One region of the Streptomyces sp. ITFR-16 genome, then DNA from elsewhere that is predicted to be linked to it. Evidence: riboswitches for the same ligand, from Rfam matches in the RefSeq annotation. Region 1 holds a riboswitch; each other region holds the start of a gene.

Region 1 (7,174 bases):
TCGCTCAAGCCGCGCAGAATCGGCACGGCAGTCGTCCAACTGCTCATCGACGCCATCGAAGGCGTCGACCAGGACGGCCCGGTGGAACAGGTGATACCGACGGAACTCATCGTCCGGACGTCCTCGCAACGCCGTCCGCCCCGCACCACGGTCAGCGCGCCGCGCTCTCCGGCAGGGGATTGATCAGCCCAATTGGGACCAATCGACCGATGAACCTGGGATGCGTACGGATTCACGACCCCTGGTGCGTCACAGAGCACGATCCGCATTCCTATGATGGGCGCACGACACCGCGGACCACCCCGACCAGCAGGGCCCGTCAGGTGTACGACGGCGCGACGGTGGTGGAGGGGTCGATGACACAGGGGGCCGGTCAGGAACCCGTGGTGCGGACGGCGACGTTGCGCGACTTCCGCGTACCGCCCTATGCGCAGTCCCCTGCGCCGCCCGCTTCACCGCTGCCGGGAAGCACCTTCCCGGCGGGCGAGGTGCTGGAGGGGTACACCCCGACGGCCCGCGATCTTCCCGTCATCACCATCGACGGCCCCGACCGGCCGCAGACCGCGCCCGAGCCGCGGCCCGACCCGGGCTCGGGCCCCGGCCCGCTGTACGTCGTCGGCGATGTCCACGGCTATCTGGACGAGCTCGTAGCCGCCCTCGCCGAACAGGGCCTGATCGACGCCGAGGGCAACTGGTCCGCGGGCAACGCGCGCCTCTGGTTCCTCGGCGACTTCACCGACCGGGGCCCCGACGGCATCGGCGTCATCGACCTCGTGATGCGGCTGTCCGCCGAGGCCGCAGCCGCCGGCGGCTACTGCAAGGCCCTGATGGGCAACCACGAGCTGCTGCTCATCGGCGCCAAGCGGTTCGGCGACACCCCGGTGAACTCCGGCGCAGGCACCGCCACCTTCCAGGCCGCCTGGCTGCTCAACGGCGGCCAGAAGACGGACATGGAGCGCCTCCAGGACGTCCACCTCCAGTGGATGTCCCGCCTCGACGCGGTCGTCGAGGAGGACGGGCATCTGCTGATGCACTCGGACACGACGGCCTACCTCGACTACGGCTCCACCATCGAGGACGTCAACGACACGGTGCACGCCATTCTCACGCGGAACGACGCCGACGAGTGCTGGGACCTGTTCCGCAAGCTCACCAAGCGGTTCGCCTTCCGCGACGAGTCGGGTCCGCAGGCCGTCCAGGAGCTGATGGCGGCCTACGGCGGCCGGCGCGTCGTCCATGGTCACAGCCCCATTCCGTATCTGCTCGGCGAGGTCGGATCCGAGGACGGCGAGGACAGCGCCGGGCCCGTGGTCGACGGTCCCCATGTGTACGCGGACGGGCTCGCGATCGCCATGGACGGCGGAGTGACCATGGCCGGAAAGCTACTGGTCGTCCAACTTCCGCTGCATGTCTGACGTTCGCCGGGGAAGACGCATCCTGACCTGACCACGCCGACCACTGGGCCTATTTCCGGAAACCCCCTGTCACCCCGTGCCGTGGGCGCTCTACCATCGGCGTATCAGTAGCAGGCTCTCCTCCGTTTCCGCCCAACTGCCCGGTCCCAGCGGGCATACAGGCCCTACGGAGCATCGGGGGATGCACATGAACAGCGCTCCGCACCTGCTGACCGAGGACCGGCCCGCATACGAGCGGATCCTCGACGACGCACTGCGTCACGCCCACGAACGACCGGACCTGGCCGCCATCGGCGAACGGCTCAACCCGGTCCAGCTGCGCACCATGGCCATGGCCGCCGTCGCGCTGATCACCGCCGCGGCCGCCGTCGAGTACGAGCACTACGTGAAGGCCCGCGACGAGCTGCGCGCCACCGTCCAGGACCGCGGCGCCCGGGCGACCGGGGCGGACGAACTGCCCGAATCCGGCGCCGGCATAGGAGCCGTGGTCACGGTCCTGGCACCGGTGCTGGCCGGCACCGCGGCGGTCATCTTCCTGCTGGTCGGCTACATCCTGAAGATGCTCGACCCGCCCCCGGCGTTCGCGAGGACGATGATCGGCGCGGGCTGGTTCTTCGCGGCGGCCACCGCAGCGGCCATCCTCGTCGCCGCCGTCGGCCTCCTGCTCGCCGCCCTGCGCAACGGCTCGACCTCGCTGGCGGCCCGGGACTCCGGCGAGGAGCTGCCCGACGACGTGGCCCGGGCCAGGGACGCCTGGGAGGACGCCCTGCTGGAACGGGGCATCCTGCCCTTCCTGCGGGACGCGCTGGCCGACCCCGGCACCGCCCCCGCCGTGCGGCCGCCGTACCGTCCGGCCAACCGCATGCCGAAGATCGGCTACAGCAGGCCGGACTTCGCCGGTCCCGACGAGGGCCCGGCGGCCGCGCCCCGGCCGAGCTTCAGCAGCCCGGACTTCTCCAGCCCCGACTTCGGCGGCCCCGAACACGAACTGGACTGATTGGGGCCGCCGTCCGGGCCCGCGCCGCCGTCATCCGCTCCGCACGATCCGCGCCACCGCTCTCTCGACCGGCGCACGCCCGTGCACACGCACCAGCGCGAGATGGAAGAGCGACGGCGCGACCGGGGCCCAGCGCTCCACGCGGCCGGGACTCAGCAGGTACCTGATCACGTCTGCAGGGCGGAAGGGCACGTAGTCGATGGTCTGCGCCTCCCAGCGGTCCGCGACCCCCCGGCTCATCCGCGCCCGCAGCTCGTCGCGGGTCAGCTCCGTCAGCCGGGCGCAGAAGTGGGCGCCCCACTGCTGTCTACCGACGTCCAGCACGAAGGCGAGCAGTTCGAGCGTGTACTCGCCGGGCTCGACGGACAACTCCTCGCGCATGCCCCGGCGGGCCACGTCGTAGAGGTCGGGGGCGCTCCCGCCGGCGGAGTCCATGGGGCCGGCCAGTCCCTCGTTGACGGAGGAGTTCCAGGCGCCCGGCGCCATCCGGACCCGGTCGCTGCGCCGGGTCACGACCAGCTGGTCGTCGGCGGTCACCACGGCGACGTTGACGCCGAAACTGCACTGCAGGAACGCGGGCGCCCCGAGCGGACCGTCCGGGTCGAGATAGCGCGAGCGGGGCGTGGTCCCGTCGTCCAGGCGCCGGTCGAGCTGCTGGGCCGCGAGAAAGGTGTAGTAGTCCGTCGGGCGCAGCCGCAGACGGACCTCGGGCCGCTCGTCGAGCGCGGTACGCGAGACGTCGAGCGACGCGACGGCGTACCGGGGCCCGTTCCACGGCGGTGTGCGGCCCTCCGCACGGGCCCTGGCAGCGTCCTCCTCGGTCTCGGTGCGCCAGCGGGCCATCTCCTCGGGCAGTTCGACCGCCTCGTCGAGCACCTCGACGCGGACGGCCTCGGCGGGTATGGACGCCTCGCCGTCCCCTTCGACGATCAGCGCGGGGGTGCGCAGGGGGCCGAGCGAGAACGTCGTCCACGCGGACCCGGACTCCTCCTCCTGCGGCCCGCCCCGGAGCGCCGCACCGGGGAAGCGGGTCCGCAGTCCGCTCCAGCCTCTCCGTAAGGGCTGTGCGGCCAGCATCCCGAGAACCGCGCCGACGACTCCACTGATCACTTCGTTCCCGCTCATGTCCGGCAGGGTAGGGCCCCGGCAGCGGCTGCCGGGGCCCTCGGCACTGCCGGGTTCAGTCGGCCAGCGGCAGGTACACCCGCTTCCCGCTCGCCGCGAACTCCTTGGACTTCTCCAGCATCCCCGCCTCGATCTCCTCGTCCGATGCGGAAGGAACCAGGTCAGGGGCGAACTGCTCGGTGATGCTCCTGCTGATCTTCATCGAGCAGAACTTCGGCCCGCACATCGAGCAGAAGTGCGCCGTCTTCGCCGGCTCGGCGGGAAGCGTCTCGTCGTGGAACTCCCGTGCCGTGTCCGGGTCGAGGGCCAGGTTGAACTGGTCCTCCCAGCGGAACTCGAAGCGGGCGTCCGACAGCGCGTCGTCCCATTCCTGCGCTCCCGGATGCCCCTTGGCGAGGTCGGCGGCATGGGCGGCGATCTTGTACGTGATGACCCCGGTCTTCACATCGTCCCGGTTGGGCAGGCCGAGGTGCTCCTTGGGCGTGACGTAGCAGAGCATCGCCGTCCCCCACCAGGCGATCATCGCGGCCCCGATGCCCGAGGTGATGTGGTCGTACGCCGGCGCGACATCCGTGGTCAGCGGACCGAGCGTGTAGAACGGCGCCTCCTCGCAGATCTCCTGCTGGAGATCGATGTTCTCCTTGATCTTGTGCATCGGGACATGGCCCGGGCCCTCGATCATCGTCTGCACCCCGAACCGCTTGGCGACCGTGTTCAGTTCGCCGAGCGTGCGCAGTTCGGCGAACTGGGCCTCGTCGTTGGCGTCCGCGATCGAGCCGGGGCGCAGCCCGTCGCCGAGCGAGTACGTCACGTCGTACGCGGCGAGGATCTCGCAGAGCTCCTCGAAGTGCTCGTACAGGAAAGACTCCTTGTGGTGCGCGAGGCACCACGCCGCCATGATCGAGCCGCCCCGGGAGACGATGCCGGTCTTGCGGCGGGCCGTCAGCGGCACGTACGGCAGGCGCACGCCGGCGTGGACCGTCATGTAGTCGACGCCCTGCTCGGCCTGCTCGATGACGGTGTCCTGGTAGATCTCCCAGGTCAGCTCCTCCGCCCTGCCGTCGACCTTCTCCAGGGCCTGGTAGAGGGGGACGGTGCCGATCGGCACGGGGGAGTTGCGAAGGACCCACTCACGGGTGGTGTGGATGTTGCGGCCGGTGGACAGGTCCATGACGGTGTCGGCGCCCCACCGGGTCGCCCACGTCATCTTGTCCACCTCCTCCTCGATCGAGGACGTGACCGCGGAGTTGCCGATGTTGGCGTTCACCTTCACCAGGAACCGCTTGCCGATGATCATCGGCTCGATCTCGGGGTGGTTGACGTTGGCCGGGAGCACGGCCCGGCCGGCGGCGATCTCCTCGCGCACCACCTCGGGCGCGACGTTCTCCCGCAGGGCGACGTACTCCATCTCCCGGGTGATATCACCCCGTCGGGCGTACGCGAGCTGAGTGACGGGCCGGCCGTCCCGGCTGCGCCTGGGCCGGCGCGGGCGGCCGGGGAAGACGGCGTCCAGATTGCGCAGTCCGCCGCGCGGCGAGGTGTGCTTCAGCCCGTCGTCCTCGGGCCGGGCGGGGCGGCCCGCGTACTCCTCGGTGTCACCGCGGGCGATGATCCAGTTCTCCCGCAGGGGCGCGAGACCGCGGCGGACGTCGGTGTCGACCCCGGGATCGGTGTACGGCCCCGAGGTGTCGTACAGCGTCACGTCCTTGCCGTTGGTGAGGTGCACCTGACGGACCGGCACCCGGAGGTCGGGGCGCGACCCCTGGACGTATCCCTTGTGCCATCCGATGGACTTCCCGGCCTCGTCGTTCTGATCGGAGGCAGGCGTGCGTGTGTCCGATGTGGTCATGAGACCTACTCCCTACGCCGGCATTACCCGGTAACAGGTTCGGCGGTCGGCGCAGCCTGTCCCGTACGGACGTACGGAGATCAGCGCCCTCTCAGCCCGGTGCTCCGAGCTCCCGCGTGTGCAAAGGTGCCACCACGCTAGCGTCCCGGTCGGCCGGCTGAACAGAGGGCCCTTGTCTTCTTGCGATGATCGGCCGGTGACGTCACCTCATCTCTCCCCCGAACCGCAGGGCCATCAGCACAGCCACGCGCACAGCCATGGCCCGGCCGCGCCCGTCTCCTCCCGGCTGCGCAAGGTGATCGCCGCGGTCCTGATCCCGTTCGCCGCCGCCGTCGTGGTCGGGCTCGTGGTGCTCTGGCCCGGTGGTGCGCCGGCGCACGAGCGCACAGGTGTCGGCTTCGACCGGCAGACCCAGCAGGGCAGGGTGGTGAACATCGACAAGGTCGACTGCAAGGACGTGAACGCCTCCCAGGTGCCGGTCAGCGGCGAGAGCACACCGCCCACGGGTGAACCGTCCGACGGCGCCGCCCTCTGCGAGAAGGCCACCGTCGAGGTCACGACCGGCGAGGACAAGGGGCGCAGGTTCGTCGAGGTCGTGCAGCCGGACGCGCCCCGTCAACTACGGGAAGGGCAGGGGGTGGTCGTCGCGTACGCCCCCGACGCGCCCCATGACCTGCAGTACTCCGTGACGGACGTGAACCGGAAGTTCCCCCTGGTGCTGCTGGCCGGGATCTTCGCGCTGGCGGTGGTGCTCGTGGGCAGGATGCGCGGGGTCATGGCGCTGGTGGCGCTCGCCCTGTCGTTCGCCGTGCTGACCCTGTTCATCCTCCCGGCCATCCTGCAGGGCTCGAATCCGCTGCTCGTGGCGGTCGTCGGGGCCGGCGCCATCATGCTGATCGCGCTCTACATCTGCCACGGGCTGACGGCCCGCACCTCGGTCGCCGTCATCGGCACCCTGATCTCCCTGCTGCTGATCGGGCTGCTCGGCTCGCTCTTCATCGGCTGGGCGAGCCTGAGCGGGAACACCGACGACAACACCGGCCTCATCCACGGCCTGTATCCGCACCTCGACATGAGCGGCCTGCTGCTGGCCGGCGTCATCATCGGTTCCCTGGGGGTGCTCGACGACGTGACGGTCACCCAGACGTCGGCGGTCTGGGAACTTCATCAGGCGGACCCGACGATGAATGCGAAGAAGCTCTACCGGGCAGGGATCAGAATCGGACGCGATCACATCGCCTCCGTGGTCAACACCCTGGTGCTCGCCTATGCGGGCGCCGCGCTCCCGCTCCTGCTGCTGTTCTCGATCGCCCAGAGCAGTGTGGGAACGGTGGCCAACAGCGAACTGGTGGCGGAGGAGATCGTGCGCACCCTGGTCGGTTCCATCGGGCTGGTCGCCTCGGTTCCGGTGACCACGGCACTCGCGGCGCTGGTCGTCTCCGCGGACCGCACGGGGCTCGGCGCGGAAGCCGGAGCTTCGGCACCCGTGCGGAGCGGCAGGGGACGCCGCCGGCGGACGACGTAGTGACCGGCACCGGCCCGACCAGGACACGGAGAGTGATTCACCCGTTCGGCAGGTGTTGTGTTCGACCGGCCGGGAGGCCCGTGGACACGGGCTTCCTCAGCCGGCGTTCTGCTCCTCGGCCAGAATTCGCCCCAACGCCTCTTCCAAGTTGCCCTCGAAGTCACCCAGCGTGCACTCCTGGCCGAGCGGGACGAGCTTGTCCGTCCGGTCGAGGAAGGCCACGAGCGGCGCCGTACCGGCCCGGAAGAGAGCACGGTCGGCTC
Region 2 (7,174 bases), 3.3 Mb from region 1:
TGAGCGCGGCGACATGGAGCAGCGCGCCGCCGGCGTTCAGCCCGACGGCGGACCACCAGGCGGCGCGCCCCAGCAGCCGGAGCGTGCCGGTGCCCGGTGCGGTGCGCCCGGCGAGCCGGGCCTGTGCCACGGCAGCCGAGGCGTAGGCGGCCGCCGAGACGAGGGACAGCGCGACGGCGATCAGGGTGGCGGTCATCGTCCGGCCCCGGAGGAGGCGTACGACGAGGAGCGGGCGGGGGCCGGGACGGCGGTCCCGTACGCGGGGGCGGTGGACGGCCACGGGAGGTGGGCGCGGACCGGTTCCGTGCGCGGCAGCCGGAGCGCGGCGAAGGCGACGGAGAGCAGGGCGGCCACCACGATCGAGTCCAGCCAGTAGTGGTTGGCGGTGCCGACTATGACGAGCAGCGTGACCGCGGGGTGCAGCAGCCACAGCCAGCGCCACCGGGAGCGGGTGGCGACGACCAGGCCGACGCCGACCATGACGGCCCAGCCGAAGTGCAGTGAGGGCATCGCGGCGAACTGGTTGGCCATCGAGTCGGTGGCGGGCGTCGCCCCGTACACCGTCGGTCCGTAGATCTGGCCGGTGTCGACCAGTCCGGTGGCGGCGAGCAGACGCGGCGGGGCGAGCGGGAAGAGCAGGTGCAGGGCGAGTGCGGCGCCGGTGAGCACGGCGAGGATGCGGCGGGCCCAGACGTAGTGCAGCGGGCGGCGCCAGTACAGCCAGGCGAGGAAGAGCAGGGTGGCCGGGAAGTGCACCGTCGCGTAGTAGGTGTTCGCCAGGTGGATCAGCGTCTCGTTGTGGAGCAGCAGCCCCTGGACGACGCCCTCGCCGGGCAGGTGCACGGCGCGTTCGAGGTCCCAGACGTGCGTGGCGTTGTGGAAGGCCTCGTCGACGTGACCGTTGGCGGCCTGACGGCCGAACTTGTAGATCACGAAGAGACCCACGACAAGAAGAAGCTCGCGGACGAGGGGCGGTCGGGCAGAAGTGTCCGGCTCCCGGTCCGCAGGCTTGCTACCGGCGTACATCACCCGGTGCCCCTTTGCTGACGAAGCTGTTGAAGCGGTGTTGCGGCGGCATGGACCGGTTCCGTGCCGTATCGATACGCCAGTGTACCGATACGCGAACGTATCGGAACACTCGCGTATCGGTACACTGGCGTATCGATGGACCTCGTCGCAGAGTCGCAGAGAGGGAAAGCGCATGCCGTCGCAGGAAACCGAGCAGGAGCAGGCCCCCGCGCAGCGCCGCTCGAAGATCACGCCGGAGCGGGCCCAGGAGCTCTACACGGCCGTGCTCGACATGCTCAGGGAGAGCGGCTACGAGTCGCTGACCATGGAGGGGGTCGCCTCCCGGTCCCGCTGCGGCAAGTCCACGCTCTACCGGCAGTGGGGCTCGAAGCCCGAACTGGTCGTCGCCGCCCTGCACGGCACCCGGCGCGGGGTGCTGCGCCGGATCGACACCGGCACCCTGGCGGGCGACCTGCGCGAGGCGGCGCGGGCCATCGGCCAGGTCTCCGGGCGCGATACCCCTTTGATGCTGGCGCTGAGCCATGCCGCCCTGCAGAGCCCCGAGCTGCTGTGCGCGCTGCGCGAGTCGCTGATCCTTCCGGAGATGGCGGCCATCGACGCGATCGTCCGGCGCGGGGTGGAGCGGGGCGAGGTGGCGGCGGACAACCCGGCCACGGAGTTCGTCTCCGCGCAGATGCTCGGCGTGATGCGGGCCCGCCCGATGCTGGAGGGGGCCATCGCGGACGAGACGTACCTCCTCCGTTTCGTGGAGGGCGCGGTCTTTCCCGCACTCGGCCTGGACGCCTCGGCGTCCGGGTCCTGACAGACGTGGGCCGTCGTCCCAGCGGATGACGGCGGCCCGCTCGCGCCGCACCGTGGGGACGGGGGCGGCGCGCAACCCGGCCGGCCGGTGACTTCTCGCGAAGTCACCGGCCGTTCGCGTACCGGCCGTTCGCGTACCGGCGGTTCCGGAGCGCGAGGTCCGCGCCCTGTTCCACCGAACAAACGCTTGGTAGCTTTCGCTGGTCCGGCCCTCAGCGGCCCCCGGCACTGCGGAGGCAATTCATGGACACCGGCAACCCCGTGGACTTCACCGGGCGGGCGGTCCTGGTCACCGGCGGCACGAAGGGCGTCGGCGCCGCCATCGCCCGGGCCTTCCTCGCGGCCGGGGCCCAGGTGCTGGTCTGCGGCCGCACCGAGCCCCCGGACCTTCCGACGGGCGGCGGCCGGCGGGCCCGCTTCCTGGCCGGTGACGTGCGCGACCCGGTGGCCGCATCCTCGCTCGTGGACGCGGCGGCGGACCTCTTCGGCCGGCTGGACGTGCTGGTCAACAACGCGGGCGGCTCCCCGGACGCCGAGGCCGCGACGGTGTCGCCCCGGTTCGTCGAGAAGGTCGTCGCACTGAATCTGCTGGCGCCCTTCTACACCGCCCAGGCGGCGTACCGCGTCATGCGGGACCAGGAGGGCGGGGGCTCGGTCATCAACATCGGCAGCGTCTCCGCGCACACGCCCCAGCCGGGCACCGCCGCGTACACCGCAGCGAAGGCCGGACTGCTGGGGCTCACCCGGGCCCTCGCCCTGGAGTGGGCGCCGGCCGTGCGCGTCAACCACATCACGGCGGGCCCGGTCGCGACGGAGAGCGCGGCGGCCGTGTACGGCGAGGACGGCGGCGCCGCCGTGGCGGGCGTGATCCCGATGCGGCGGATGGCCGCGCCGGACGATGTGGCGCGCGCCTGCCTGTATCTCGCGGGCGATCTCGCCGGGTACGTCACCGGCGCGGATCTGGCGGTGCACGGCGGCGGCGAGTTCCCCGCCCGGTTCCTCGCGCCGGCCTTCCCGGACCGGGGAGGGGCGACCGGCGGAAACCCTTTCTCGTCCCCTTGACGATATGCACCCGTCTCCCTTATCGTCGTCATGACGAGAACAAGGGGGGCCACATGGCCGACATCACCCGGCGCTTCGGTTGGCGCCATCTGCGCTCCGCGCCCACCGCCCACATCCGCCACCACAAGCGCGGCCGGCTCACCCACGACGGGGCCGGGCTCAGCTTCTGGTACCGCTCGCTCAGCGCCGCCCTGTCCGAGGTCCCGGTCAACGACCGCGAGCTGGCCATGGCGTTCCACGCCCGTACGTCCGACTTCCAGGACGTCACCGTGCAGGCCACCGTGACCTACCGGATCAGCGACCCGGCCGAGGCCGCCGCCCGCCTCGACTTCTCCGTCGACCCGGACACCGGCGCCTGGCGCGGCGCCCCGCTGGAGCAGATCACCACGCTCCTCACCGAGACGGCCCAGCAGCACACCCTGGACGTGCTGGCCCGCACCCCGCTGGCCGGGGCGCTGGTGGACGGGGTCGCCGCCGTGCGCGAGCGGGTCGCGGCCGGGCTCGCCGCCGAACCCCGGCTGCCCGCCACCGGCATCGACGTGGTGGCCGTGCGCGTCGTCGCCATCCGCCCGGAGGCCGAGGTGGAGCGGGCGCTGCGCACCCCCGCCCGGGAGCAGATCCAGCAGGAGGCCGACCGGGCCACCTACGAGCGGCGGGCCGTGGCGGTCGAGCGCGAGCGGACCATCGCCGAGAACGAACTGGCCAGCCAGATCGAGCTGGCCCGCCGGGAGGAGCAGCTCGTCGAGCAGCGCGGCACCAACACCCGCCGCGAGGCCGAGGAGAACGCGGCGGCCGACGGCGTGCGCGCCGAGGCGGAGGCCGCCCGCAAGGTGCGCCTGGCCCGGGCCGAGGCGGAGGCCGCCCGCGAAGTGGGCGCCGCACGCGCCGAGTCGCAGGCCGCCTGGCTGCGGGTGCACGGCGAGGTGGAGGCGGCGACCCTGCACGCGCTGGCCGCCACCCGGCTCGCGGAGAACCTGCCCCGCATCGACAGCCTCACCCTGTCGCCCGACGTCCTGACCGGTCTGCTCAGCAAGCTCGGCCGGCCGGCGCCGGAGACCGGGGCGTGAGCCTGGCACCGAGGGCGGTCCTGGTCCACCGCACCACCGAGTACGAGGAGTTGCTGGCCCGGCACGGAACGCACGGCCAGGCCGCGTTCTTCCTGTCCAGCCGGGGCCGGTCCATCGAGGAGGTGGCCCGGCGGCACGAGCGGACCCGGCAGGCGCTGGCCGATGTGGCGGCGGCCGTCCCGCTCCAGTGGCGGCACTCACGGGTGGAGCGGGCGGACCTGGACCGGTTCCTGTTCGCGCCCGAGGACGTCGTGGTCGTCGTCGGGCAGGACGGTCTGGTCGCCAACGCGGCGAAGTACCTCTCCGGCCAGCCGGTCGTGGGCATCGACACCGATCCCGGCCGCAATCCCGGCGTGCTCGTGCGCCACCGGCCCGGCGACGCGGCGGCGCTGCTCCGGGCCGCCGCGGCGCCGGGCGGCCGCGCGGACGAGCTGACCATGGTGGAGGCGGTGGCCGACGACACCCAGCGGCTGCTGGCTCTCAACGAGATCTACCTCGGCCCGCCGGGGCACCAGACGGCCCGCTACCGGCTGGGCACGGACGCGGCCGGCTCACCCGCCGAGCCGCAGGCCTCCTCCGGTGTGCTGGTCGGCACCGGGACCGGCGCCACGGGCTGGCTGCGCTCGCTGTGGCAGGAGCGCCGCAGCCCGCTGGCACTGCCGGCGCCGACCGATCCCCGGCTGCTGTGGTTCGTCCGGGAGGCGTGGCCGTCCCCGGTGACCGGCACCTCACTGGTCTCCGGGGAGCTGGGGCGCGGGCAGGAGCTCCGGCTGACCGTGGAGTCCGACCGGGTGGTGGTCTTCGGGGACGGGATGGAGACGGACGCGCTGGAGCTGACGTGGGGCCAGAGCGTACGGCTCGGCATCGCGGCGACGGCGCTGCGGCTGACCGTGTGAGCGCGCCGGGGCGGGTCCCGGCCGCCCCGTAGGCTCGACGCCCGGCCCCGTACGACCGTGCAAGGAGAGCGCCATGACCACCGACGCCACCCCCGTTCCGTCCCGCAACTCCCGTCCGCCCAAGGCGCAGGCGGCGCTGGGGGTCGGGGTGATCGTGCAGGATGCGCGGGGGCGCATCCTGCTCGGCCGGCACCACAGCGGGACCTGGGAGCTGCCGGGCGGCAAGGTCGATCCGCTGCCGGAGTCCGTCGCGGCGGCCGCCGCGCGTGAGCTGCGCGAGGAGACCGGTCTGAGGGTCGCGGAGCACGAGGTGAGCATCTTCGTGATGCTGCACGACGCGGTGGGCGGCATCAACCGGGTCACGCTCGGCGCTCTTGTACGGGTCGGCTCGGCGACCCCCGAGGTGACCGAGCCCCATCTGATCAGCACCTGGCGGTGGACCTCGCCCGACGAGCTGCCGGCACCCCTCTTCGACCCCTCGGCGCAGATCCTGGCGGCCTGGCGCCCCGGCCTCGGCCTCACGCACCCGCCCGCGCACCGGCTGGACCTGGTGACCGAGGAGACCGAGGTACACACCTAATTCGATTAATCATTTGCCTAGGGCTCATAGGCAGAGTTAGCGTCGTGGGCATGAAGGCCGTGACCGAGCAGGACATCCGCACATCGTTCGTCAATTGCTCCAAGGGGGAGGCCGGGCGTCTGCCGCTGCCCCGCGATTTCGGGGAGCTGCCCTGGGAGGATCTCGACTTCCTGGGCTGGCGCGATCTCAGCGCGCCCGGGCGCAGCTACATCGTCACCGAGCACGACGGGAAGCTGACGGGGATCTCGCTGCGCTTCCCCTCCCAGCAGCGCGGGTTCCTCCACCGGAGCATGTGCTCCCTCTGCCTGACCACGCACCCCGGCGGCGGGGTCTCCCTGATGACCGCCCGCAAGACGGGTCCCGCCGGGCGTGAGGGCAATTCGGTCGGCCTGTACATGTGCACCGACCTGGCCTGCTCCCTGTACGTGCGCGGGAAGAAGGCCGTGGCCTCGGGCGCCCGCTTCAAGGAGTCGCTGACCCTGGAGGAGCAGGTCGGCCGCACCGCGGCCAATCTCTCCGCCTTCGTGGCCAAGCTCTTCGGCTGAGTCACGCGCCGGGCGCGCAGGGGGTGGACAGGTACCCACCCCCGCACCGGCATCCGCGCCCGCCCGGCTATCCTGGCCGCCACACCGGACACGGGGTGCCCCGCACAGGGGCTGAGATCACACCCGTCGAACCTGAACCAGTTAGCACTGGCGGAGGGATGTCTTCATGTCGTTGTCGCATGCCCAGGACGAGCTCGCCGCATTCGGCGGGCGCATGCCCACCGCACCCGGCGATCTGCGCGTCGAGGCACACGGGATAGCCCCCGTCCCCGAGGACCGCCGCTACGGCGGGCCCGGCCGGCTCTTCACCGTCTGGTTCGCGCCCAATCTGACGATGACGGGTGTCTTCACCGGCACCGTCGGCATCGCGCTGGGCCTGGACTTCGCCACCGCGCTGGCCGCCGTCGTGCTCGGGACCCTCGTGGGCGCCGTGCCCACCGCGTATCTGGGCACCTGGGGCAGCCAGACCGGGGCCGGGCAACTCCCCTTGGCCCGGCTGGCGTTCGGCCGGGGTGTCGTCGTGCCCGGGGTGCTGCAGTGGCTGTCCTCCATCGCCTGGGACGCCTTGATCGGGCTGTTCGGCGGGGACGCGCTGGCCCAGCTGTGCGGCTGGCCGTTCTGGCTGGGGGTCCTGGTCATGATGGCTGCCCAGGGAGCGTTGGGCGTCCTGGGGTACGAGGTGATCCACCGGCTCCAGACCGTGATGACGTTCGCCCTGGCCGCCGCCTTCGCCGTGCTCTCCACCAAGCTCCTGCAAGGCGTCCACCCGGCCGCCTCCGGTTCCGTGCACGGCGCGGACCGGGCCGGCGCCGCCGTCCTGACCTGCACCGTCGCGCTGAGCCTGGCGCTGTCCTGGGCGCCGTACGCCAGCGACTTCAGCCGCTATCTGCCGCGCACCGCGTCCCGGCCGCGGATGTTCTGGTGCACGCTGCTGGGCATCAGCACCTCCTTCGTGGCCGTCCAGGCCCTCGGGCTGTGGGGGGCGTCCGTCTTCACCGACCAGACGGCGCGCGGCATCGACACCCTGCTGGGCGGGGGCGCCCTCGGCGCGTTCGGGCTGCTCGCCGTGGCGCTCGCCGCGCTGTGCAGCAACGCCATGAACGACTACAGCGGTTCGCTGGCGCTCCAGACGATGGGTGTCCGGCTGCCGCGACCGGTCGCCGCCGCACTCGCCGCGGCGCTCGGCTTCCCGCT
Region 3 (7,174 bases), 1.8 Mb from region 1:
GGAGCCAAGAAGCCGCCGCGGCATCTCGCCGACCTCACGCCCGCCGAGCGCAGGGAGGCCGTCGCCGCGATCGGCGAGAAGCCCTTCCGCGCCCAGCAGCTCTCGCAGCACTACTTCGCGCGGTACGCGCACGACCCGGCGGAGTGGACCAACATCCCGGCCGGATCGCGGGACAAGCTCGCCGAGGCGATGTTCCCCGACCTGATGTCGGTGGTCCGGCACATCAGCTGCGACGACGACACCACCCGCAAGACGCTGTGGAAGCTGCACGACGGGACGCTGGTCGAGTCCGTCCTGATGCGCTATCCCGAGCGCGTCACGATGTGCATCTCCTCGCAGGCCGGCTGCGGGATGAACTGCCCGTTCTGCGCCACCGGACAGGCCGGTCTCGACCGCAACCTGTCCACCGCCGAGATCGTCCACCAGATCGTGGACGGCATGCGGGCGCTGCGCGACGGCGAGGTCCCGGGCGGTCCGGCCCGGCTCTCCAACATCGTCTTCATGGGCATGGGCGAGCCGCTGGCCAACTACAACCGCGTGGTCGGCGCGATCCGCCGGCTGACCGACCCCGAGCCCGACGGCCTGGGGCTCTCGCAGCGCGGGATCACCGTCTCCACCGTCGGCCTCGTCCCCGCGATGCTCCGGTTCGCCGACGAGGGCTTCAAGTGCCGTCTCGCCGTCTCGCTGCACGCCCCGGACGACGAGCTGCGCGACACCCTCGTCCCGGTCAACACCCGGTGGAACGTCAACGAGGTCCTGGACGCCGCGTGGGAGTACGCGGAGAAGTCCGGCCGCCGCATCTCCATCGAGTACGCCCTGATCCGCGACATCAACGACCAGGCGTGGCGGGGCGACCGGCTCGGCCGCCTCCTCAAGGGCAAGCGCGTCCACGTCAACCTGATCCCGCTGAACCCGACCCCGGGCTCGAAGTGGACCGCCTCCCGGCCCGAGGACGAGAAGGCGTTCGTCGAGGCCATCGCCGCCCACGGCGTGCCCGTCACCGTCCGGGACACCCGCGGCCAGGAGATCGACGGGGCCTGCGGACAGCTGGCGGCATCCGAGCGCTGAGGCCCACGGGGGCCGTGTAGCCTGGGGCCGAAATCAACTTCATATTCCGACAGGGGAGCGCCACAGCGCTGAGAGTGCGGCACCAAGGACAGGTTGGCCGCAGACCCTCTGAACCTCGCCCGGGTCATTCCGGGTAGGAAGTTCGGACCTTACTCAAGCTGTTGCGCCCTGCCCGCTTCCGGTTTCCACCGGCGCGGGCAGGGCCGCGTCTCTTCCTGGTCACTCCAGGAGGAATCACATGAGCACCACCCAGAAGATCGCGGTGACGGCCCTCGCCGCCGCGCTCGGCGCGACCGCGCTGGCCGGCTGCGGAAGCTCCGACGACAAGGCCTCCGGTACCGGCGGCACCAACGGCACCGGCTCCAAGACCGTCACGCTCGTCAGCCACGACTCCTTCAACGCCTCCAAGGGCGTGCTGAAGGAGTTCACCCGCGAGACCGGCTACACCGTCAAGGTGCTGAAGAGCGGTGACGCCGGCGCCGCCCTCAACCAGGAGATCCTGACCAAGGGCTCGCCGCGCGGCGACGTGTTCTTCGGCGTCGACAACACCCTGCTCTCCCGCGCCCTCGACAACGGCCTGTTCACGCCGTACGAGGCCAAGGGCATCGACAGGGTCGCGGCCGACGTCCAGCTGGACGCGGACAAGCACCGGGTCACCCCGGTCGACACCGGCGACATCTGCGTCAACTACGACAAGAAGTACTTCGCCGACAAGAAGCTCGCGCCGCCGCGGACCTTCGCCGACCTGGCGAAGCCCGCGTACAAGGACCTGCTGGTCACCGAGAACGCCGCGACCTCCTCGCCCGGCCTCGGCTTCCTCCTCGGCACGGTCGCCACGTTCGGCGAGGACGGCTACCAGGGCTACTGGAAGAAGCTCAAGGACAACGGCGTCAAGGTCGTCGACGGCTGGGAGCAGGCGTACAACGAGGAGTTCTCCGGCTCCGCCGGAGGCAGGAAGGCCAAGGCCGACCGGCCGCTCGTCGTCAGCTACGCCTCCAGCCCGCCCGTCGAGGTGCTGTACGCGGATCCGCAGCCGAAGACCGCCCCGACCGGCGTCGCCACCGGCACGTGCTTCCGCCAGATCGAGTTCGCCGGGCTGCTGGACGGCGCGAGGAACGAGGCGGGCGGCAAGGCCCTGCTGGACTTCCTGATCAGCAAGAAGTTCCAGGAGGACATGCCGCTCAACATGTTCGTCAGCCCGGTCGCGAAGGATGCGAAGGTGCCCGCGCTCTTCACGAAGTTCGGTGCCACCGCCGAGAAGCCGGCGACCGTCGCCCCGGACACCATCGCCAAGAACCGTGAGCAGTGGGTCCAGTCATGGTCCTCGCTCGTAGTGAAGTAGCGAAGACACCCGTACGCGGACCGGGCGCGCGCGGGAGGTCCGCACGCGCCCGGGCCCGGCGCGGGAGCGCGGTGCGGCTCGGCCTGATGGCCGTGCCCGTCGCGTTCTTCGCGCTGTTCTTCGCCTATCCCGTCGCCGCGATCGTCGGACGCGGCCTCAAGGCGGACGGGGTCTGGCAGTTCGGCCGGTTCGGCGAGGTGCTGGCCCGGCCGGACATCCGCGACGTCCTCTGGTTCACTCTCTGGCAGGCGCTCGCCTCGACCGCGCTGACCCTCCTGATCGCCCTGCCGGGCGCGTATGTCTTCGCCCGGTTCGACTTCCCCGGCAAACAGCTGCTGCGGGCCGTCGTCACGGTGCCGTTCGTGCTGCCGACCGTCGTCGTCGGCACGGCCTTCCTCGCCCTGCTGGGGCGCGGCGGCTTCCTCGACGAGCTGTGGGGCGTCCGGCTGGACACCACGGTGTGGGCGATCCTGCTCGCCCATGTGTTCTTCAACTACGCGGTCGTCGTCCGCACCGTCGGCGGGCTCTGGTCGCAGCTCGACCCGCGCCAGGAGGAGGCCGCGCGGGTCCTGGGGGCCGGACGGTTCGCCGCCTGGCGGCGCGTCACCCTGCCCGCGCTCGGCCCGGCCGTGGCCGCCGCCGCGCTGATGGTCTTCCTGTTCACCTTCACCTCCTTCGGCGTCGTTCAGATCCTCGGTGGCCCCGGCTACTCCACGCTTGAGGTGGAGATCTACCGGCAGACCGCCCAGCTGCTCGCCCTGCCCACGGCCGCCGTGCTGACGCTCGTGCAGTTCCTCGCGGTCGGCGCCGTCCTCGCCGTGCATGCGTGGACCGTGCGGCGCAGGGAGAGCGCGCTGAAACTGGTCGACCCGGCGCAGACGGCCCGCAGACCGCGCGGTCCGGGCCAGTGGGCGCTGCTCGCCGGTGTCCTGCTGACCGTGCTGGTCCTGATCCTGCTGCCGCTCGCCGTCCTGGTGGAACGCTCGCTCGACGTCTCCGGCGGCCATGGCCTCGCGTACTACCGCGCGCTGGCGTCGGCGGACGCGAACAGCGGTACGTTCCTGGTCGCGCCCATCGAAGCCATCGGGAACTCGCTGCGCTACGCCCTGGTCGCGACCCTCATCGCGCTGGTCGTCGGGGGACTGGCAGCCGCCGCCCTGACCCGGCGGGCGGGACGGCTCGTCCGGGGCTTCGACGCGCTCTTGATGCTGCCGCTCGGGGTCTCCGCCGTCACCGTCGGCTTCGGCTTCCTGATCACCCTGGACAAGCCCCCGCTCGACCTGCGGACCTCCTGGATCCTGGTGCCGCTCGCCCAGGCCCTGGTCGGGGTGCCCTTCGTCGTACGGACCATGCTGCCGGTCCTCAGGGCGGTGGACGGGCGGCTGCGCGAGGCGGCGGCGGTGCTCGGCGCCTCACCGCTGCGGGCCTGGCGCGAGGTGGACCTGCCACTGGTGCGCCGGGCGCTGCTGGTCGCCGCCGGGTTCGCGTTCGCCGTGTCGCTCGGGGAGTTCGGGGCCACCGTCTTCATCGCGCGGCCCGACAACCCGACGCTTCCGGTGGCCGTCGCCCGGCTGCTGGGGCGGTCCGGGGAGCTCAACTACGGCCAGGCGATGGCCCTCAGCACCATTCTGATGCTGGTGTGCGCGGTGTCGCTGCTGCTGCTCGAACGTATCCGCACGGACCGATCCGGGGAGTTCTAGAGATGCTGACACTCGAATCGGCCACCGTCCGCTTCGGCGAGCGGGCGGCGCTGGACCGGGTGGACCTGGAGGTCGCCGACCACGAGATCGTCTGTGTCCTCGGGCCGAGCGGCAGCGGGAAGTCCACCCTGCTGCGGGTGGTGGCCGGACTCCAGGAGGCGGACGGCGGCCGGGTGCTGCTCGACGGCGCGGACCAGGCCGGGGTGCCCGTGCACCGGCGCGGGCTCGGCCTGATGTTCCAGGACCACCAGCTCTTCCCGCACCGGGACGTCGGCGCCAACGTCGCCTTCGGGCTGCGGATGCACGGCGTGAACCGCGCCGAGCAGGACCGCAGGGTCGCCGAACTCCTCGATCTGGTGGGCCTGCCCGGCGCCGGACGGCGTGCCGTCGCCGCGCTCTCCGGCGGGGAGCAGCAGCGCGTCGCCCTCGCCCGCGCGCTCGCCCCGAGCCCCCGGCTGCTGATGCTGGACGAACCGCTCGGCCAGCTCGACCGCAGCCTGCGCGAACGGCTCGTCGTCGAACTGCGCACGCTCTTCGGCCGGCTGGGCACGACCGTGCTCGCCGTCACCCACGACCAGGGCGAGGCCTTCGCACTGGCCGACCGGGTCGTCGTGATGCGCGACGGACGCATCGCCCAGGTGGGCACCCCGCTGGAGGTCTGGCAGCGCCCCGCCTCCGCCTTCGTCGCCCGCTTCCTGGGCTTCGACAACGTGGTGGAGGCGACCGTCACCGGGGAGGCGGCGGACACGGACTGGGGCAAGGTGCCGGTCCCGGCCGGTTCCGCGCAGGGGGCGTGCGATCTGCTGGTACGCCCGGCAGGGGTACGGATCGGTTCCCCGCAGGACGGGCTGCGCTGCACCGTGGGCGCGCGCACCTTCCGGGGCACCCATGTCGCCGTGAAGCTGCACCCCGAGCACGGGCCGGTCCTGGACGCCGAGTGCTCGCTGCGCGGCACGCCCGACGAGGGAGCGAGGGTCGGGGTCACCTTCGACCCGGCGGAGAGCGTCGTCCTGCCCGCCCTCTTCTGACTCATGGCTCATGACTCATGACTCGTGACCGGCAGCCGGCCGGGGGAGCGCCCCCGGCCGGCCGCCGGTCACGGGGTCAGCGGCAGCGCGGCCAGTTCGGCGATCGCCCAGGTGAGCGGGGCGAAGACCAGCAGCAGCGCGGCGGCCCGCAGGGCGGTGGCCGCGCGCAGCGCCGAGGCGGGCGCGCCGAGCCGCAGCAGCGCCCTGGCGGTCTCGGCACGGGCCTGCTTCGCCTCCAGGGCGGAGGTCAGCAGCGTCGCCGTGGTGCAGCCGATGACGAGCACCGCGCCGAGCGCGGTGAGCGGGCCGAAGGGCCGGGGCCCGGTCCCGTACAGCGCGAAGGCGGCGATGACGGCCGAGAGGACCGCGCAGACGACGCCCAGCGGGCGGCCGATCCTGCGCGCCTCGTCCATCAGGACCCGGCCCGCCAGCAGGCGTACGGCTCCGGGGCGGGCCGTCTGGAGCAGCCGGCCGCAGAGGTGGGTCAGGCCGGGGCCCGCCGTGGCCAGCCCGATCGCCGTCAGCGTCCATCCCACGAGCACCCAGGCGGGGGTCGAGTCGAGCTTGCCCGGGAGCGGGAAGGGGCTGCCGGGCGCGCCCCGGCTCGCGTACGCCTCGACGGCGAGACCGGCGGCGGTCAGGGCCACACCCCAGGGCAGCCCGGTCGGCGGGGCGGCCGGGGCGGCGGGGGCCTCCTCGGCCGGCACCAGGTCCTCGGTGTCGTCCGGCGCGCCCGCGGCCCGCACGGGACGGGTGCGCAGTGCCAGCGCGCTCGCGGTGGCCGCCGCCGCGGGCACCAGGGTCAGCAGCAGGAGAACGGCGGCCGGCGGCAGCGGGGCGTCCGCGCCGAGCAGTTCGGCGGCCGCGCCGTCGAACGGCAGTCCGTACAGGTCGCCGCGCAGATGGAGGAAGAAGAGCAGCGCCACCATCGAGCCGAGGGTGCACGAGACGGCCGTGGAGACCGCGGCGAGCACGCTCAGCCGCACCGGGCCGAGGCCGACGGCGGACAGGCCGGATCGGGGCCGGGTGCTCGGGTCCGTGCGGGCCACCGCGACGGCGAACTGCACCGTGGCGGCCAGCGGGACGAGGCACCACAGCAGCCGCAGCACCGAGCCGGCCGAGTGCGCGGGGTGCCCGGCGGCGTAGCCGAGGGTGCACAGCAGCAGGAAGCCGACTCCGGCGGACGCGGCGGCGACCATCAGCCGCCGGACCAGGACCAGGGGATGGGAGCCGCGGGCTAGACGGAGAGCGAGCACGCCGCGCGGCCCTCCGGATCGGATACGGCGGGCAGGGCGACCGTGGCGACCCGGCGTCCGTCCAGCAGTGGCACCGCGCGGTCGGCGAGCGCGGCGATCTCGGCGTCGTGGGTGGCGAGGACCACCGTGATGCCGTGCGAGCGGGCCGCGCTGGTCAGGGTCCGCAGGACGTGGGTGCGGTCCGTGCGGTGCAGCGTGGCGGTCGGCTCGTCGGCGAAGATCACCGTGGGGGCGGCGGCCAGCGCGCGGGCCACCGCGATCCGCTGGCGCTGGCTCTGCTGGAGGGTGTGCGGGCGCTTCTTGGCGCACATGCCGATGTCGAGGCGCTCCAGCCACTCCATGGCGGCCTTCTTGGCCTCCCGGTGCGAGGAGCCGCGCAGCAGCAGCGGCAGCGCGGTGTTCTCCCAGGTGTTCAGCTCCGGGACGAGCTGGGGTTCGGGGGCGATCCAGCCGAACCGGTCGCGGCGCAGCCGCTCGCGGAGCCGGGGGCCCATGGTGTGGACGGGGACGCTGTTGAACCACACCTCGCCCTGCTGGGGCACCAGCTGCCCCGAGAGGCAGTGCAGCAGGGTCGTCTTGCCGCTGCCGCGCGGCCCGGTCACGGCGAGGATCTCGCCGTCCCGGATCCCCAGGGACACTCCGCCGAGCGCGGGTGAGCCGTTGTGGGAATGCTGCAGGGAACGCGCCCAGATCACGTCGTTGTCCGGCGGGGCCACCATGGCGTACACCTCGGTTCAGATCAGATATCCCGTTCCCCCGTACGGGGGAACGAAGAGGGGG
Region 4 (7,174 bases), 2.0 Mb from region 1:
GGCATGACTTCCGGAATGATCGGCGTTTCGCAACCCGCAGCGACCACCCGGTCACGCATCCGCAGATAATCCCCGGGCGTGAAGAACATCTGCGTGATCGCATAGTCCGCACCGGCGCGGCACTTGTCCACGAAATGCCGGATGTCGGTGTCCCAGTCGGTGGAGCGGGGGTGCCGCTCGGGAAAGGCCGCGACGCCGACGCAGAAATCCCCGGCCTCCTTGATCAGCCGGACGAGATCGGCCGCGTACCGCACTCCTTCCGGGTGCTCGACCCACGGGCCCATCGGGTCGCCCGGCGGGTCGCCGCGCACGGCGAGGATGTTCCGGATGCCGGCGTCCGCGTACTGCCCGACCATGTTGCGCAGTTCGGCGACGGAGTGGTTGACCGCCGTGAGGTGCGCGACCGGGGTGAGGGTGGACTCGGCGGCGATGTCCTGGGTGGCCTTCACCGTCCCGGACCGGGTGGAACCACCGGCCCCGTAGGTCACGGAGACGAAGCTCGGCCGGACCGCCTCGACCCGGCGCAGCGCGTTCCAGAGGTTCCGTTCGCCCTTTTCGGTCTTGGGCGCCCAGAACTCGAACGAGTACGAGGTCTTGCCGGTCGCGAGCATCTCACGCACGGTGCGCGCGTGATCTGTCCTGGTGGAAGGTGTGCCAAGGGCCATACCGGCAGGTTAACCAGGAGGACGCCCCATCCCCGCCGAACCGGGGTGATTTGCCTGGATTGACCGTTACTTTGTCCACGCCTCGGACACTTCTGTCCCAAACACGCCCTCGGCGCGCGCTGCGGGACGCGCCCGCGCCGCTCACGCGCCGGCGCGCTCGCGGACCCTTCGTGCCAGCTCAGCGGCGGCGGCGGCCGGATCGGACGCCTCCGTGACGGCGCGGACCACGACGACGCGGCGCGCCCCGGCGTCCAGCACCTGGTCCAGATTGCCCGCGTCGATCCCGCCGATGGCGAACCAGGGGCGCGCGGGGGCGAGCGAGGCGGCGTAGCGGACGAGGTCCAGGCCGGGGGCGTGCCGGCCGGGCTTGGTGGGGGTGGGCCAGCAGGGGCCGGTGCAGAAGTAGTCCACGCCGGGCTCGGCGACGGCCGCGTCCACCTCGGCCCGGGCGTGCGTGGAGCGGCCGACGACCACGTCCCGGCCGATGATCGCGCGGGCGGCCGGCACCGGCAGGTCGCCCTGGCCCAGGTGCAGCACGTCGCTGCCGATGGCGTGGGCGACGTCGGCCCGGTCGTTGACCGCGAGGAGCTTGCCGTGGCGCTTGCAGGCGTCCGCGAAGACCGCGAGGTGCTCCAGCTCCTCGGCGGCCTCCATGCCCTTGTCGCGCAGCTGGACGATGTCCACCCCGCCGGAGAGCACCGCGTCGAGGAACTCGGGCAGGTCGCCCTGGCGCCTGCGCGCGTCCGTGCACAGATAGAGCCGGGCGTCGGACAGCTGCGAGCGAGGCGTGGACATGGTGCGGTTCCCCCCGGGACAAGGCGATGGCGTGGTGCGGCGCGGGGAGCGGGCCGCGTGGGACGCGGCCCGCTCCCCCGTACGGCTTTCGGTCAGACGGCGAGCGCCTGGGCGCGGCGCTTCACCTCCGTGCCGCGATTCTCACTCAGCGCCTGCGCGGGCGTGCCCGGCAGGGTCGGGTCGGGCGTGAAGAGCCATTCCAGCATCTCTTCGTCGGAGTAGCCGTCGTCCCTCAGGAGCGTCAGGGTCCCGGAGAGGCCCTTGACCACCTTGCTGCCGTCGATGAAGGCGGCAGGCACCTGGAGCGCCCGGTTCTCACCACGTCGTACGGCGATGAGCTGGCCCTCCTTCACCAGCTGCCGCACACGCGTCACCTCGACATCGAGCATTTCCGCGATGTCGGGAAGGTGGAGCCAGGCAGGGACGAGAGCATCGATCTTTGCGTCAATCTCGGTCACGGGACAAGCCTGCCATCCCGGACCGACAGCCGACACCCGGACTCAGCCCTTCAGGTCCTCGCGGCTACGGGAGGACCGCCGACTTCAGCGGTACGGAGGGGTCGGCGGCCCGCAGCGGATCGAGCCGCGCCCCCGCCTCGACGAGCCTGCGCCCCTGGGCCAGATCGCGCGGCCGGCTCACGGCCAGGACGGCGGCCAGGACGCCGTCGCGCAGCCAGCACACGGACCAGGCGGGGTCCGCCGGGTCGCCGCGCCACAGCAGCGTGTCCGCGTCCGCGTGATGGCCGGCGTACTGCACGAACCGGCCGAACTGCTCGGACCAGAAGTAGGGCACGGGGTCGTAGGCGGGCGGTTCGGCGGCGCCCTCGCCGGCGGCCGCGGCGATGTGCGCGGCGGCGGTCCTCGGCCCCTGGAGCGCGTTGTCCCAGTGGTGGACGAGCAGCCGGGTGCCGTAGCGGGCGGAGGGGAAGGAGGCGCAGTCGCCGACGGCGTACACATCGGGCAGCGAGGTGCGCAGGGCCGTGTCGGCGGTGACCGATCCGTCGGGGCCGAGCGCGACGCCCGAGCCGGCCAGCCAGCCGGTGGCGGGCCGGGCGCCGATCCCGACGACGACCGCGTCGGCGGCGAGGGTGCGCCCGTCCGCCAGGACCACCGCGCCGGGTTCGACGCGGGCGACCCGGGCCCCGGTGAGGAGTTCGGCGCCGCTCTGTGCGTACCAGGCGGCCATCGGGGCGGCGACCTCGGCGGGCAGGGCACCCGCCAGGGGCCGGCCGGCGGCCTCGACGACGGTGACCGCACAGCCGGCGGCGCGGGCCGCGGTGGCGAACTCGGCGCCGATCCAGCCCGCGCCCACGACCACCACGTCGTGCCCCGCCGCGAGGACGGGGCGCAGCCGCGCCGCGTCGTCGAGGGTGCGCAGCAGATGGACGCCGGGCACGCCCTCGGAGCCGGGCAGGACGACCGGTTCGGCGCCGGTGGCGATGACCAGGACGTCGTAGGGCACGGGGCCCGCGGAGGTGTCCAGTTCGTGCGCGGCGGCGCGCACGCCGGTGACCTCGCAGCCCAGGCGCAGTTCGATGTCCAGGCCCTCGAAGTCGATGTCGAAGGCGGATTCCTCGGCCTTGCCGAGCAGGACCGCCTTGGACAGCGGGGGCCGGTCGTAGGGCTGGTGGGGCTCGGCGCCGATGAGGGTGACGGCGCCCGTGAAGCCCTGTTCGCGCAGGGCCACGGCGGTCTGCACCCCGGCCATGCCCGCGCCGGCGACGACGACCCGCCGCCCCGGCCTCTCTGCCCGCTGCTGCTCGCTCACCCGTCCACCTTAACCACGTGACAGACCGTCAGGACAGGGGGCCGCCGGTCCCGCCCGCACCCCCGCCCTCCTTACCGGGTCCCGGGAGCGGGGTTTAGGGTGGCCACGGTAAGACACTCGCGGGAGCCCGGACGCACCGGGCTGAGAGGGAGGCTGGACGGCCTCCGACCGTACGAACCTGATCCGGGTCATGCCGGCGAAGGGAGGGGCTGGACGCCCATGCGCACCCATCGCACCGAAGGGTCCGACGTCCTCGTCATCGGGGGCGGCATCATCGGCCTGGTGACCGCCTGGCGGGCCGCGCAGCGCGGACTGCCGACCGCGGTCGTGGACCCCGGTCCGGGCGGCGGCGCCGCCCGGGTCGCGGCCGGCATGCTGGCCGCCGTCACCGAACTCCACTACGGCGAGGACACCCTGCTGAGGCTCAACCTCGCCTCCGCCGCCCGCTATCCGTCGTTCACCGCCGAGCTGGAGGCGGCCGGCGGACAGGACATCGGCTTCCGCGCCTGCGGCACCCTGGCCGTCGCACTGGACGCCGACGACCGCGCCCATCTGCGCGAGCTGCACGAGCTCCAGCGGCGCTCGGGGCTGGACTCGCAGTGGCTGACCGGCCGGGAGTGCCGCCGGCTGGAGCCGATGCTCGCGCCGGGGGTGCGGGGCGGGCTGCGGGCCGACGGCGACCACCAGGTCGATCCGCGCCGGCTGGCCGCCGCGCTGCTCACGGCGTGCGAGCGGGCCGGGGTCGTCTTCCACCGCCGAAGGGCCGAGCGGCTCTCGGTGGTGCGCGACCGGGCCGTCGGGGCCGTCCTGGACGACGGCACGGAGGTGGCGGCCGACCAGGTCGTGCTCGCCGCGGGCAGTCTCAGCGGCCGGCTGGCCGGGGTGCCCCCGCAGGTCCTGCCGCCCGTGCGCCCGGTGAAGGGCCAGGTGCTGCGCCTGACCGTGCCCCCCGCGTACGCCCCCTTCCTCTCGCGCACCGTGCGCGCCGTGGTCCGGGGCAGCCACGTCTATCTCGTGCCGCGCGAGAACGGCGAGCTGGTCGTCGGCGCGACCAGCGAGGAGATGGGCTGGGACACCACGGTCACGGCGGGCGGGGTGTACGAGCTGCTGCGCGACGCGCACGAGCTGGTGCCCGGCATCACCGAGCTGCCGCTCACCGAGACCCTGGCCGGCCTGCGCCCCGCCTCCCCCGACAACGCCCCGCTGCTCGGCCGGACCGCCCTGCCCGGCCTCCATCTCGCCACCGGCCACCACCGCAACGGGGTGCTGCTCACGCCCGTCACGGGTGACGCCATGGGGCAGCTGCTGGCCGGCGGCGAGCTGCCCGAGGTGGCCCGCCCCTTCTCCCCCGGACGGTTCGCACCCGCCGCCCCCGCACGTCAGGAGCAGCCCGCATGACCGAGTCCGTCCCGCTCACCGTGTCCGTGAACGGCGAGGCGGTCGCCGTCGCCCCGGGCACCACCCTGGCGGCCCTCGTCGCGACGCTGACGGCCGCGCCCTCGGGTGTCGCGGCCGCGCTCAACGAGACCGTGGTGCCGCGCGGCCAGTGGCCCGCGGCGGCGCTCACCGACGGCGACCGGGTCGAGGTCCTGACCGCGGTCCAGGGAGGCTGACCGTGTCCGACGACCTCTTCACCCTCGGCGGCACCGTCCTCGGCTCCCGGCTGATCATGGGCACGGGCGGGGCGCCCAGCCTTGAGGTGCTGGAGCGCTCCCTGACCGCGTCCGGCACCGAGCTGACCACGGTCGCCATGCGCCGCCTGGACCCGACCGTGCAGGGCTCCGTGCTCTCCGTGCTGGAGAAGCTCTCCATCCGGGTGCTGCCGAACACGGCGGGCTGCTTCACGGCGGGCGAGGCCGTGCTCACCGCCCGGCTGGCCCGCGAGGCCCTCGGCACCGACTGGGTCAAGCTGGAGGTGGTGGCCGACGAACGCACCCTGCTGCCCGACCCGGTCGAGCTGCTGGACGCCGCCGAGATCCTGGTGGACGACGGTTTCACCGTGCTGCCGTACACCAACGACGACCCGGTGCTGGCCCGGAAGCTGGAGGACGTGGGGTGCGCCGCGATCATGCCGCTCGGCTCGCCGATCGGCTCGGGCCTGGGCATCCGCAACCCGCACAACTTCCAGCTGATCACCGAGCAGGCGGGGGTCCCGGTGATCCTGGACGCGGGCGCGGGGACGGCGTCGGACGCGGCGTTCGCCATGGAGCTGGGGTGCGCGGCTGTGATGCTCGCCTCGGCGGTGACCCGGGCCCAGGAGCCCGAGCTGATGGCTTCCGCGATGCGGCACGCGGTGGAGGGCGGGCGGCTCGCGTACCGCGCCGGGCGCATCCCCCGGCGCCACTTCGCCGAGGCGTCGTCGCCGGTGGCGGGGCGTGCGGCGCTGGATCCGGAGCGCCCGGCGTTCTGAACCCGGGGTTCCGCGGTGGCGGATCTCATGTCCCTGTCACGGCTCGGCTTCAGTACTGCCCCGGGTTCGCCCCGGAGCGTCGGGGGTGTCCGTGGCGGCTCGTAGACTCGCATGGTGGATACGACCCTCCAGGACCCTCTCGTCGGGCAGCTGCTCGACGGCCGCTACCGCGTCGATGCCCGCATCGCCGTGGGCGGCATGGCCACGGTCTACCGGGCCATGGACACCCGGCTCGACCGGGTGCTCGCCCTCAAGGTGATGCATCCGGCGCTCGCGACCGACGCCACGTTCGTCGAGCGCTTCATCCGTGAGGCCAAGTCGGTGGCGCTGCTCGCGCACCCCAACGTGGTCGCGGTCTTCGACCAGGGCGCCCAGGGTCAGTACGTCTACCTGGCGATGGAGTACGTCGCGGGGTGCACGCTGCGCGACGTGCTGGCGGAGCGCGGCGCCCTGCGGCCGCGGGCCGCGCTGGACATCCTGGAGCCGGTGCTCGCCGCGCTCGGTGCCGCGCACCGGGCAGGCTTCGTGCACCGCGACATGAAGCCGGAGAACGTGCTGATCGGGGACGACGGCCGGGTCAAGGTCGCCGACTTCGGCCTGGTCCGGGCCGTGGACTCGGTGACGAACACCACGGGGACCATCCTGGGCACGGTCTCGTATCTCGCCCCCGAGCAGATCGAGCACGGCACGGCGGACACCCGGGCGGACGTCTACGCCTGCGGCGTCGTGCTGTACGAGATGCTGACGGGCGACAAGCCGCGCGACGGGGACTCCCCCGCCCAGGTCATCTACCAGCACCTCAACGAGGACGTACCGCCTCCGTCGGCCGTGGTCCCGGGGCTCGCGGTCGAGCTCGACGACCTGGTCGCGAGCGCGACCGCCCGCAACCCCGAGATCCGTCCGTTCGACGCGGTGGCGCTGCTCGCCGAGACGCGCCGGGCCCGCGCGGGCCTCACCGACGCCCAGCTCGACGCCGTACCGCCGCAGGCTCTCCCCGAGGTGCGCGACGCGGCCGAGGAGCCGCAGGACGCCGGGGAGGACGTCCGGGAGGACGACCACACCACGGTCATCCCCCGGGTGCTGCCTGCCGATCTGGGCACCGCCCACCACACCAACCGGCTGGAGATGCCCCCGCCGCCCGCACAGCTGCCGCCGCCCGCCCGTGGCGGCGGGCTCCGCGGCGGTCCCCGGCGCGGCATCCTGGCGGCGGTCCTGGCCGTGCTGCTGGTGCTGGGCGTCGGCGGGGGCGTCTGGTACATCAACTCCGGACAGTTCACCCAGGTCCCCGCGCTGCTGGGCCAGAGCGAGAAGGCCGCGAAGAAGCGGCTCTCGGACGCCGGGCTGGACCTGAAGGGCGTCGAGCGCGTCTACAGCGACACCGTGGACCGGGGCAAGGTGGTGGGCAGCAACCCCAAGTCGGGCGACCGCATCCGGGGCAACGGCTCGGTCTCGCTCATCGTCTCGCGCGGGCCCGAGATCGTGAAGGTGCCCGACGTCGAGGGCCTCAGACTGGGCGACGCCCGGCGCGAGCTGGTGA

The links. A riboswitch is a leader RNA that binds a small molecule or an ion and turns the genes downstream of it on or off. The one in region 1 is predicted to bind thiamine pyrophosphate.
Region 2: linked by a shared signal. The riboswitch ahead of RLT58_RS03185 (purine-cytosine permease family protein) and the one ahead of thiC (phosphomethylpyrimidine synthase ThiC) in region 1 are both predicted to bind thiamine pyrophosphate.
Region 3: linked by a shared signal. The riboswitch ahead of RLT58_RS09540 (thiamine ABC transporter substrate-binding protein) and the one ahead of thiC (phosphomethylpyrimidine synthase ThiC) in region 1 are both predicted to bind thiamine pyrophosphate.
Region 4: linked by a shared signal. The riboswitch ahead of thiO (glycine oxidase ThiO) and the one ahead of thiC (phosphomethylpyrimidine synthase ThiC) in region 1 are both predicted to bind thiamine pyrophosphate.

The regions. Positions count from the first base shown of each region.
Region 1 covers NZ_CP134609.1:4,017,192-4,024,365, forward strand. The annotation lists gene RLT58_RS17710 (LacI family DNA-binding transcriptional regulator) at 1-183, shown strand, start outside; gene RLT58_RS17715 (metallophosphoesterase) at 357-1,415, shown strand; gene RLT58_RS17720 (hypothetical protein) at 1,597-2,412, shown strand; gene RLT58_RS17725 (hypothetical protein) at 2,443-3,537, opposite strand; gene thiC (phosphomethylpyrimidine synthase ThiC) at 3,593-5,386, opposite strand; TPP riboswitch at 5,379-5,512, opposite strand; gene RLT58_RS17735 (YibE/F family protein) at 5,583-6,911, shown strand; gene RLT58_RS17740 (SsgA family sporulation/cell division regulator) at 7,008-7,174, opposite strand, start outside.
Region 2 covers NZ_CP134609.1:676,030-683,203, forward strand. The annotation lists gene RLT58_RS03145 (DMT family protein) at 1-196, opposite strand, end outside; gene RLT58_RS03150 (phosphatase PAP2 family protein) at 193-1,026, opposite strand; gene RLT58_RS03155 (TetR/AcrR family transcriptional regulator) at 1,202-1,831, shown strand; gene RLT58_RS03160 (SDR family oxidoreductase) at 2,074-2,892, shown strand; gene RLT58_RS03165 (SPFH domain-containing protein) at 2,946-3,959, shown strand; gene RLT58_RS03170 (hypothetical protein) at 3,956-4,855, shown strand; gene RLT58_RS03175 (nucleotide triphosphate diphosphatase NUDT15) at 4,929-5,435, shown strand; gene RLT58_RS03180 (FBP domain-containing protein) at 5,486-5,980, shown strand; TPP riboswitch at 6,062-6,156, shown strand; gene RLT58_RS03185 (purine-cytosine permease family protein) at 6,147-7,174, shown strand, end outside.
Region 3 covers NZ_CP134609.1:2,175,654-2,182,827, reverse strand. The annotation lists gene rlmN (dual-specificity RNA methyltransferase RlmN) at 1-1,068, shown strand, start outside; TPP riboswitch at 1,110-1,226, shown strand; gene RLT58_RS09540 (thiamine ABC transporter substrate-binding protein) at 1,307-2,410, shown strand; gene RLT58_RS09535 (ABC transporter permease) at 2,497-4,110, shown strand; gene RLT58_RS09530 (ABC transporter ATP-binding protein) at 4,113-5,138, shown strand; gene RLT58_RS09525 (hypothetical protein) at 5,207-6,394, opposite strand; gene RLT58_RS09520 (ABC transporter ATP-binding protein) at 6,376-7,113, opposite strand.
Region 4 covers NZ_CP134609.1:6,006,615-6,013,788, reverse strand. The annotation lists gene metF (methylenetetrahydrofolate reductase [NAD(P)H]) at 1-665, opposite strand, end outside; gene thiE (thiamine phosphate synthase) at 807-1,460, opposite strand; gene RLT58_RS26595 (Rv2175c family DNA-binding protein) at 1,553-1,918, opposite strand; gene RLT58_RS26590 (NAD(P)/FAD-dependent oxidoreductase) at 1,983-3,227, opposite strand; TPP riboswitch at 3,337-3,449, shown strand; gene thiO (glycine oxidase ThiO) at 3,447-4,625, shown strand; gene thiS (sulfur carrier protein ThiS) at 4,622-4,840, shown strand; gene RLT58_RS26575 (thiazole synthase) at 4,843-5,637, shown strand; gene pknB (Stk1 family PASTA domain-containing Ser/Thr kinase) at 5,752-7,174, shown strand, end outside.